One region of the Variovorax sp. BGA-UO-ETr-C22 genome, then DNA from elsewhere that is predicted to be linked to it. Evidence: predicted binding sites of a transcription regulator. Region 1 holds the regulator's gene; the other holds the start of a gene.
The links. Region 1 encodes sigma-54, which starts transcription at its own class of promoters, with help from an activator protein. Its sites were predicted from a motif close to TGGCANGNAANCTGCTTT; they were not measured.
Positions count from the first base shown of each region.

Region 2: AC57B8_RS10820 (TorF family putative porin) is a predicted target of sigma-54. The motif match lies at 2,548-2,565, and genes of this name have one in related genera.

Region 1 covers NZ_JCAQPA010000009.1:568,112-572,558, forward strand. The annotation lists gene AC57B8_RS12175 (thiol:disulfide interchange protein DsbA/DsbL) at 1-204, shown strand, start outside; gene lptA (lipopolysaccharide transport periplasmic protein LptA) at 327-1,046, shown strand; gene lptB (LPS export ABC transporter ATP-binding protein) at 1,043-1,837, shown strand; gene rpoN (RNA polymerase factor sigma-54) at 1,855-3,444, shown strand; gene AC57B8_RS12195 (phospholipase D family protein) at 3,455-4,447, shown strand, end outside.
Region 2 covers NZ_JCAQPA010000009.1:265,151-269,597, reverse strand. The annotation lists gene AC57B8_RS10830 (ammonium transporter) at 1-1,199, opposite strand, end outside; gene glnK (P-II family nitrogen regulator) at 1,229-1,567, opposite strand; gene AC57B8_RS10820 (TorF family putative porin) at 1,638-2,504, opposite strand; partial or broken gene AC57B8_RS10815 (YifB family Mg chelatase-like AAA ATPase) at 2,722-3,600, shown strand; gene AC57B8_RS10810 (DUF4365 domain-containing protein) at 3,761-4,447, opposite strand, start outside.

The DNA of each region.
Region 1 (4,447 bases):
GCCAAGTTCAAGGAAACCTTTGCGTCCTTCGGCGTGGCCAGCAAGGCCCGCCGCGCGGCGCAGCAGACCGAGGCCTACAAGGTCGCCGGCGTGCCGGCCCTGGCCGTGGCGGGCCGCTGGTATGTGGACGGCGAAACCGCCGGCAGCATGTCCAAGGTGCTGCAGGTCGCGACCTTCCTCATCGGCGAAGCCAAGAAGGGCTGACCGACCCGGCGACCTGCTTTCTTGGTCGAATGCAAGGCCCGCTTCGGCGGGCTTTTTCATTGGCGGCGGTGGGCAATTGCCATCCCACGCATACAATGTTTCAGAGCAAGTTTCGTGCCTTTATGACATTGCCCTCCATCCCCACATTCCCCACCCTTCGTCGCCTCGGCCGCCTGGCTTTCGGCGCGCTGTTGCTGGCCGGCGCCGCCTCGGGCGCCCTGGCCGAAACCGCCGACCGCACCAAGCCGATGAACATCGAGTCCGACTCGATGCGCTACGACGACCTGAAACAGACCAGCGTGTTCACCGGCAACGTGCTGGTCACGAAGGGCACGATCATCATCCGCGGCGCGCGGCTGGACGTGCGCCAGGACGCCGAGGGCTACCAGTACGGCGTGGTCACGGCGGCGCCCGGCAAGCTGGCCTATTACAAGCAGAAGCGCAACGCCGGCGACGAGTGGATCGAGGGCGAGTCGGAAGTCATCGAGTACGACAGCCGCGCCGACAACGTCAAGTTCATCCGCCGCGCCGTCATGCGCCGGCTGATCGGCGCCACGGCCAACGACGAGAGCAGCGGCGCGCTGATCGTCTACGACCAGAGCAACGACACCTACACCGTCAACGGCTCCCTCGTGCCGCCGAACGCCGGCGTCTCGGCGGGCGGCGGCGGGCGCGTCAAGGCCATCCTCACGCCGAAGGCCGCCGCGGCCCCGGCGGCGGGCGGTTCCGCACCGGCAGCCGGCGGCAAGAAGCCCGCGGCCCCGGCACCCACTCCCGCGCCCGGCGCCGGGCTGCGCCCGAGCACCACGCTGGGCGGCACCGAAGGGGAAGGGCGCAAGTGATCGAAACCGCAGGAACCCAGACCGCCGACGGCATTCCGGGCAGCCGCCTCGTGGCGCGCGGCCTCAAGAAGAGCTACGGCAGCCGCACGGTCGTGAAAGACGTCTCGCTCGACGTGCAAAAGGGCGAGGTCGTCGGACTGCTCGGCCCCAACGGCGCGGGCAAGACCACCTCGTTCTACATGATCGTCGGGCTGGTGCGCGCCGACGCTGGCGAGATCACCATCGACGGCGAGCCCATCGCCCACATGCCCATTCACCGCCGCGCGCGCATGGGCCTGAGCTACCTGCCGCAGGAAGCCTCGATCTTCCGCAAGCTCACCGTCGAGGAAAACGTGCGCGCCGTGCTCGAGCTGCAGCGCGAGCCCGACGCCAACGGCCGCATGATGCCGCTGACCAAGCAGCACACCGAAGAGCGCCTGGCCGACCTGCTGGCCGACCTGCGCGTGGACCACCTGCGCGATTCGCCCGCGCTCGCGCTGTCGGGCGGCGAGCGCCGCCGCGTCGAGATCGCGCGCGCACTGGCCACCCAGCCGCGCTTCATCCTGCTGGACGAGCCCTTCGCCGGCATCGACCCGATCGCCGTGATCGAGATCCAGCGGATCATCAGTTTCCTGAAAGAGCGCGGCATCGGCGTGCTCATCACCGACCACAACGTGCGTGAGACGCTGGGCATCTGCGATCACGCGTTCATCATCAGCGACGGGCACGTGCTGGCACAAGGCACACCCTCGGAGATCGTCGACAACGCCGAGGTACGCAGGGTGTACCTGGGCGAGCACTTCCGCATGTAAGGGCGGGGGCGGTTCCTATGAAGCAAGGGCTGTCCCTTCGCGTCTCGCAGCATCTGGCCTTGACGCCTCAGCTGCAGCAGTCGATCCGGCTTCTGCAGCTCTCCACGCTCGAACTGAGCCAGGAGGTGGAGCAGATGCTGGACGAGAACCCGTTCCTCGAGCGCACCGCGGAAGAAGCGGCGCGCGAGGAATTCGGGCTGGACACGGCCGACGCGCCGGTGCCGCGCGACGACGCGGGCGAGGGCGAGGCCGAGTTCACGCCGTCCGCCGCCAGCACGTCCTCCACCTCCAGCGACACCACCACCTCGACCCCCGACACCGACGGCCCCGCCGCCGAGATCGCCGAGCGCGAGCCCGACTGGGAAGGCGACGGCACCGTCGACATGGCGCCCGACGACAGCGAGTGGGGCAGCGACGCGCCCGCGCGCCAGAACAACCTGGGCGACGACGAGCGTGCCGACGCCACCGAACTCGCGCGCAGCCAGGAGTCGCTGCAGTCGTTCCTGCACCGCCAGGCGTTGAGCCTGCGGCTGAACGAAAACGACTGCGCCGCGCTGCGCTTCCTGATCGAGTCGCTCAACGACGACGGCTACCTCGAAGACTCGCTGCCCGCATTGGCCTCGGGCCTGGCGGGCGACGACAACGACCAGTTCGACGACCTCGTGCACCACTTCCAGGTGGCGCTGGGCCTGCTGCAGAGCCTGGAGCCGGTGGGCGTCGGCGCGCGCGACCTCGGCGAATGCCTGAGCATCCAGCTGAAGGCGCTCGCCAGCGAAGACGAGACCGAGGCCGAAGCGCTCATCCGCAAGACCGCCATCGCGATCTGCAAGCAGCCCATGGAGCTGCTCGCGCGGCGCGACTTCAAGCGCCTGGCCACGCTCACGCGCACCAACGAAGACCTGGTGCGCTCGGCGCTGCAGGTCATTGCGCGGCTCGAGCCCAAGCCGGGGCGCCGCTTTGTCGACGTCGAACGCAACATCGTCATTCCCGACGTGATCGTCACCAAGACCGGGCGCGGCACCAACGTGAAGTTCCGCGTCATGCTCAACCCCGAGGTCATGCCGCGCCTGCGCGTGCACGACATCTACGCCGGTGCGCTCAAGTCGCACAAGGGCGAGGGCAGCCAGGCGCTGTCGCAGCGGCTGCAGGAGGCGCGCTGGTTCATCAAGAACATCCAGCAGCGCTTCGACACCATCCTGCGCGTGAGCAACGCCATCGTCGAGCGCCAGAAGAGCTACTTCGTGCACGGCGAGCTGGCCATGCGCCCGCTGGTGCTGCGCGAGATCGCCGACGAGCTGGGCCTGCACGAGTCGACCATCTCGCGCGTGACCACCGCCAAGTACATGGCCACGCCCTTCGGCACGGTCGAGCTGAAGTACTTCTTCGGTTCGGCGCTGGGCACCGAGACCGGTGGCAATGCGTCGAGCACCGCGGTGCGCGCGCTGATCAAGCAGTTCGTGAGTTCCGAGAGCATCAAGAAGCCGCTGTCCGACAGCCAGATCTCCGAGATGCTGAAAGAGCAGGGCATCGAGTGCGCGCGCCGCACCGTCGCCAAGTACCGCGAAGCGCTGCGCATCGCACCGGCCAACCTGCGCAAGGCTCTGTAGAAAGCCCACGATGACCCGTCGCCTGCTGTCGCGCTGGGGGCATTGGGTTCTTGTTGTGGCTGCGGCGCTGCTGTTCGCCGGCTGCGCCACGCTGCCCGACGAGGCACCGCGCCCGCCCACCAAGGCCATCGCCGTCTCGGCCGACACCGCGCTCGGCAAGATCGCGCTGGCCTCGCAGCCCGACCCCGACCTCAGCGGCTTTCGCCTGATGCCCGGCGGCGATTTCGCCTTCGACACGCGGCTGCAGCTGGCGCGCCGCGCGCAGCGCACGCTCGACGTGCAGTACTACCAGATCGAGAACGACGAGACCGGCCGCTACCTGCTGCGCACCCTGCGCGATGCGGCCCAGCGCGGCGTGCGCGTGCGCCTGTTGATGGACGACCTGTACACGTCCGGCGAAGACGAGCTGCTGCTTGGCCTGGCCGCCACGCCGAACGTGGAGCTGCGCCTGTTCAACCCGTTCCCGGCCGGGCGCGGCAGCCTGCTCAAGCGCTTCACCGCGTCGCTGTTCGACTTCAGCCGCGTCAACCGCCGCATGCACAACAAGCTCTTCATCGCCGACGGCGCGATGGCCGTGGCGGGCGGGCGCAACATCGGCAACCAGTACTTCCGCCGCACCACCGGCCCGAACTTCATCGACCTCGACACCTTCGTCACGGGTGCGCTGATCCCGCGCCTGGGCGTGCTGTTCGACCAGTACTGGAACAGCCCGCACGTGCGCCCGATCGGCGCGGTCGTGCACACCGACCTGCCGCGCGAGGAACTGCAGCGCCGCTTCGACGCCGCCACCGGCCCCGACACCACGCCGCCGCCGCCCAGGCCCGCGCCCAACGACCTGCTCGGCTACAGCCCGGTGGCCGACGACCTCGACGCCGGCAAGCTCGGCCTGATCTGGACCACCGCCGAGGCTTATGCCGATTCACCCGACCGCGTGATCGGCAAGACCGCGTCGTATGGCGGCGTGCCGCTGCTCGACGTGGACAGCGTGCGCTACAACGTGGTC
Region 2 (4,447 bases), 300 kb from region 1:
ACGCCGGTCAGGATGGCACCCAGGATGCCGCCCACGCCGTGCACGCCGAACACGTCGAACGCGTCGTCCGCGCCGAGCATGCGCTTGAGACCGCCCACGCCCCACAGGCAGACCAGGCCGGCCAGCAGGCCCATCACGATCGAGCCCATCGGGCCGACGAAACCGGCGGCGGGCGTGACGGCCACGAGGCCGGCCACGGCACCGGATGCGGCGCCCAGCATCGAGGCCTTGCCCTTGTGCAGGCTCTCACCCAGGATCCACGACAGGGCCGCGGCGGCGGTGGCGAGCACCGTGTTCACGAAGGCCAGGCCGGCGGCGGCGTTGGCCGCACCTGCCGAGCCGGCGTTGAAGCCGAACCAGCCGACCCACAGCAGCGAGGCGCCGACCATGGTGAGCGTGAGCGAGTGCGGCGTGAAGGCTTCCTTGCCGTAGCCCACGCGCTTGCCGACCATGTAGGCACCGACCAGGCCGGCGATACCGGCGTTGATGTGCACCACGGTGCCGCCGGCGAAGTCCAGCGCGCCGTCCTTGCCCAGCAGGCCGCCGCCCCACACGATGTGGGCCATGGGCACGTAGCTGAAGGTGAACCAGATCACCGAGAACAGCAGCACGGCCGAGAACTTGGCGCGTTCTGCAAAGGCGCCGACGATCAGCGCCACGGTGATGGCCGCGAAGGTGCCCTGGAAGGCGAAGAACACGTATTCGGGGATCGTGGTCAGCGCGCCGAAGGTCTCCTGCGTGATGCCCTTCATGAAGATCTTGTCGAAGCTTCCGAAGAAGTTGCCGTCGCCCGTGAAGGCCAGGCTGTAGCCGTAGATGGCCCACAGCAGGCTGATGAGCGAGAAGATCACGAAGACCTGCATCAGCACCGACAGCATGTTCTTGGAACGACCCAGGCCGCCGTAGAACAGCGCCAGGCCGGGAATGGTCATCAGGATCACGAGCAGGGTCGAGGTGAGCATCCAGGCGGTGTCGCCGGAGTCGACCTTGGGCGCGGGGGCGGCGGCCGGTGCGGCGGGTGCGGCCTCGGCGGCTGCGGGTGCGGCAGCCGCGGGAGCCGCTGCAGGCGCGGGCGCAGCAGCGGCAGGTGCCGATGCAGCCGGTGCCTCAGGGGTGGCGGCGGGTGCCTGGGCCAGCGCCGAAGTACCGGCGACGAAGACGCTCAAGCCGAGCGCAAGAGAGACAAGAAGTTTTTTCATAGTCGTTGTTCTTTCGGGCCAGGACTCGATCAGAGGGCTTCGCGGCCCGTTTCGCCGGTGCGGATGCGCACGACCTGCTCGAGGTTGTAGACAAAGATCTTGCCGTCGCCGATCTTCCCGGTGCGCGCGGCGCCTTCCACCGCCTCGATCACGCGGTCGACCAGCTCGTCGGAGATGGCCGCCTCGATCTTCACCTTGGGCAGGAAGTCGACCACGTACTCGGCGCCGCGGTACAGCTCGGTGTGGCCCTTCTGGCGACCGAAGCCCTTCACTTCCGTGACGGTGATGCCCTGCACGCCGATGGCCGAGAGCGCTTCGCGCACCTCGTCGAGCTTGAACGGTTTGATGATGGCTGTGACCAGCTTCATGATGAGTTGCTCCTTCTGGATGGATGAAAGGCGGCGCGGCAACGTGGGCCGCGCCTGGTTGTTGTGTCGATTACAGCGTCTTCGTCAGCGTGAGGATGAAGCGTGCCTTGTTGGGCGAGTAGTAGGTGGTGCCGAAGGTGCCGAAGTCGGGGATCTCGATGCCCGGGTAGGCCACGACCTGGTAGTTGGACTTCTTGTTGGCGCCCTGCACCGAGCCCGTGAGCGTCAGGCCGCTGCCGAAGTCGTAGGTGGCACCGATGTTGTAGTCCACGTAGCTCTTGTAGCCCAGGCTGCGGATGTCGCTGGACATGTTGGTGAAGCCGACGGCGGCCTTGAGCGTGACCTTGGGCACGATCTCCTTGCTGTAGGCCAGGTTCAGGTAACCGGTGTTGCGGCCCTTCAGGCCCGAGCCCGTCTTGGCGCCGGCGTAGCCGAAGTAGTCCTTGGACACCGTGTGCGAGTACTTGGCCGTGAACGAGCCGAAGCTGTCGTTGGCGTAGGTGGCGCCCACGTACAGCTCGGTGGTGTTGCCCACCGAGTTGCCCGGGTAGATGTAGGTGAGCGCACCGACGTCCATGTCGACCGGGCCGGCCTTGAACTTGTAGCCGCCGTACAGGTCGCTCTCGATGCTGTTGCCCTTGAGCCAGTTGACGCTGGAGTTCCAGTTGCCGACGTAGAAGCCGCTGTCGCCGAAGGCGTAGTCGAAACCGCCCTGGATGGCGGGCTTGAAGCCCTTGGTCTTGGCGTAGTCGTTCTTGCCGATCATGTCCTGGTCCTGGCCGCGGAACTTGTAGTTCGTGGTCAGCGAGACATTGCCCGTGAGCAGGGGCGCGGGCGCCGGTGCGGCGGCGTCGGCGGCCTGGGCCATGGCGGCGCCCGAGGCGGTCAGTGCAGTGGCCAGAACGATCAACGCCTGGGCGGCGGTACGGTGCGTCATCAGGGAACTCCTCGCAAGTGTGTTGTTGGACCTGAGCACCCTCAAAGCAGGGAGCGTGCCAAACTGCACGAATACCGCCCCGGCCAGAGGGCGCAGGTGTCCGGCGATGAGCGCCAAATCGTTACAAGCCCTGTTTCCGGCGGTTGCACACGCTTGCACGCTGCACGGTCCTGGGCTTGCACGTCGCAGGCGCACCAACTTGGGGAGAGGGAGAAAAATGAGTCTGTCTTTGGTGCAAAGCCGCGCCTTGCTCGGCCTGGAGGCCGCCGCCGTCACGGTCGAGGTGCATCTGGCGAACGGCCTGCCGAGCTTCACGCTGGTCGGGCTGGCCGAGACCGAGGTCAAGGAGGCGCGCGAGCGCGTGCGCTCGGCGATCCAGAACGCCGGGCTCGAATTTCCGACCAACAAGAAGATCGTGGTGAATCTCGCCCCGGCCGACCTGCCGAAGGACTCGGGCCGCTTCGACCTGCCCATCGCGCTGGGCATCCTCGCGGCCAGCGGGCAGATCGAGAACGCCCGGCTGGCCGGCCATGAGTTCGCCGGCGAGCTGTCGCTGTCGGGCGAACTGCGCCCCGTGCGCGGTGCGCTCGCGATGGCCGTGGCCACCTACACCCAGGGCTCGGCCGTGCGGCTGGTGCTGCCCCTGGACAGCGCCCAGGAGGCCGCGCTGGTGCCCGGCGCGCAGGTGTACGGCGCCAAGCACCTGCTCGACGTGGTGCGCCAGTTCGTCGCCAGCGGCGGCGGGCCCGTCGACGCAACCGACGACGGCTGGACCCGCGTGCGCGCCGCGCCCGGCGACGGCGCCCCGCGCTATGCCGACCTGGCCGACGTCAAGGGCCACACCGGCGCCAAGCGCGCCCTCGAGATTGCCGCGGCCGGCGGCCACAGCCTGCTCATGGTGGGCGAGCCGGGCTCGGGCAAGTCGATGCTCGCGCACCGCTTCGCCGGCCTGCTGCCGCCGATGAACGTGGACGAGGCACTGGAAAGCGCGGCCATCGCCAGCCTCGACGGCCGGCTGGCGCCCGAGCGATGGATGAGCCGCCCGACGGCCACGCCGCACCACACGGCGAGTGCGGTGGCGCTGGTGGGCGGCGGTGTAAGCGCGGTCGAAAAACGCGAACGCATTTAAATAAATGCGAATCTGCGGTTTTTTCGGGATTTAAGTGAGAACTGCCTCGGCAGAGGCCTCCAAAACCGGGCCCAGGTTCTGTCTAAACATACAGATTCGAGTGTTCTAGAGTGGCCTTCCGGCTACGCTAGCGAAGGACTGAGGGGAAATCGCGGCGGAGTAAAACCGCTAGCTCGTGATCTGGAAATCTGCCCACTGCCGCCCTCCACACACGACTTGCCTCCTCCGACTCTCCGGCGTTCCAATGCACGCCGCCCATGTCGAACCAAGCCGATGCGCGGTTGGGATTCAGCGCAATGCTCCGCAAGTAGGCATCGATTGACTCGCGAATGCGTCCCAATTTCTCATAGGCTACTGCAACCTGGCACCAACTCAGATCATCCGGTTGAATCGTCTCAGCTTGTGCCAACAGAAGCGGCAAGCTCTCCTCGGGACGATCGAGGACATTCAGCGCCGTGCCGAGGCAGTAGCCGTAGTGCCCACCCGCGAGTTCATATGCGATCTGAAAGCACCGCTGCGCCTCCTCCCAGTTTTCGTCTTCCTGCGCCCAGTGCCCCAGACGATCCCACAGGAGGGCGGCGGCCTCGCCCTGCTGATGCCGGATACCGGTCTCGAATTCAGTCTTGAACGCCTGATAGGTCATGTCTGCTGCTCGGCCTTCCGACCGGAGGTACAGCTTGCTCAGCAACCGCTCTCCCGCTCCGCTGGGACAGTCCGGATGCGCCTTCAGATATCGGTCCCAGAACGGGATGCTCAGCTTTGCGTTCTCCGGCGCAGAGCGACCAAAGCTGGCAACTTGCCGAGCACACCATGG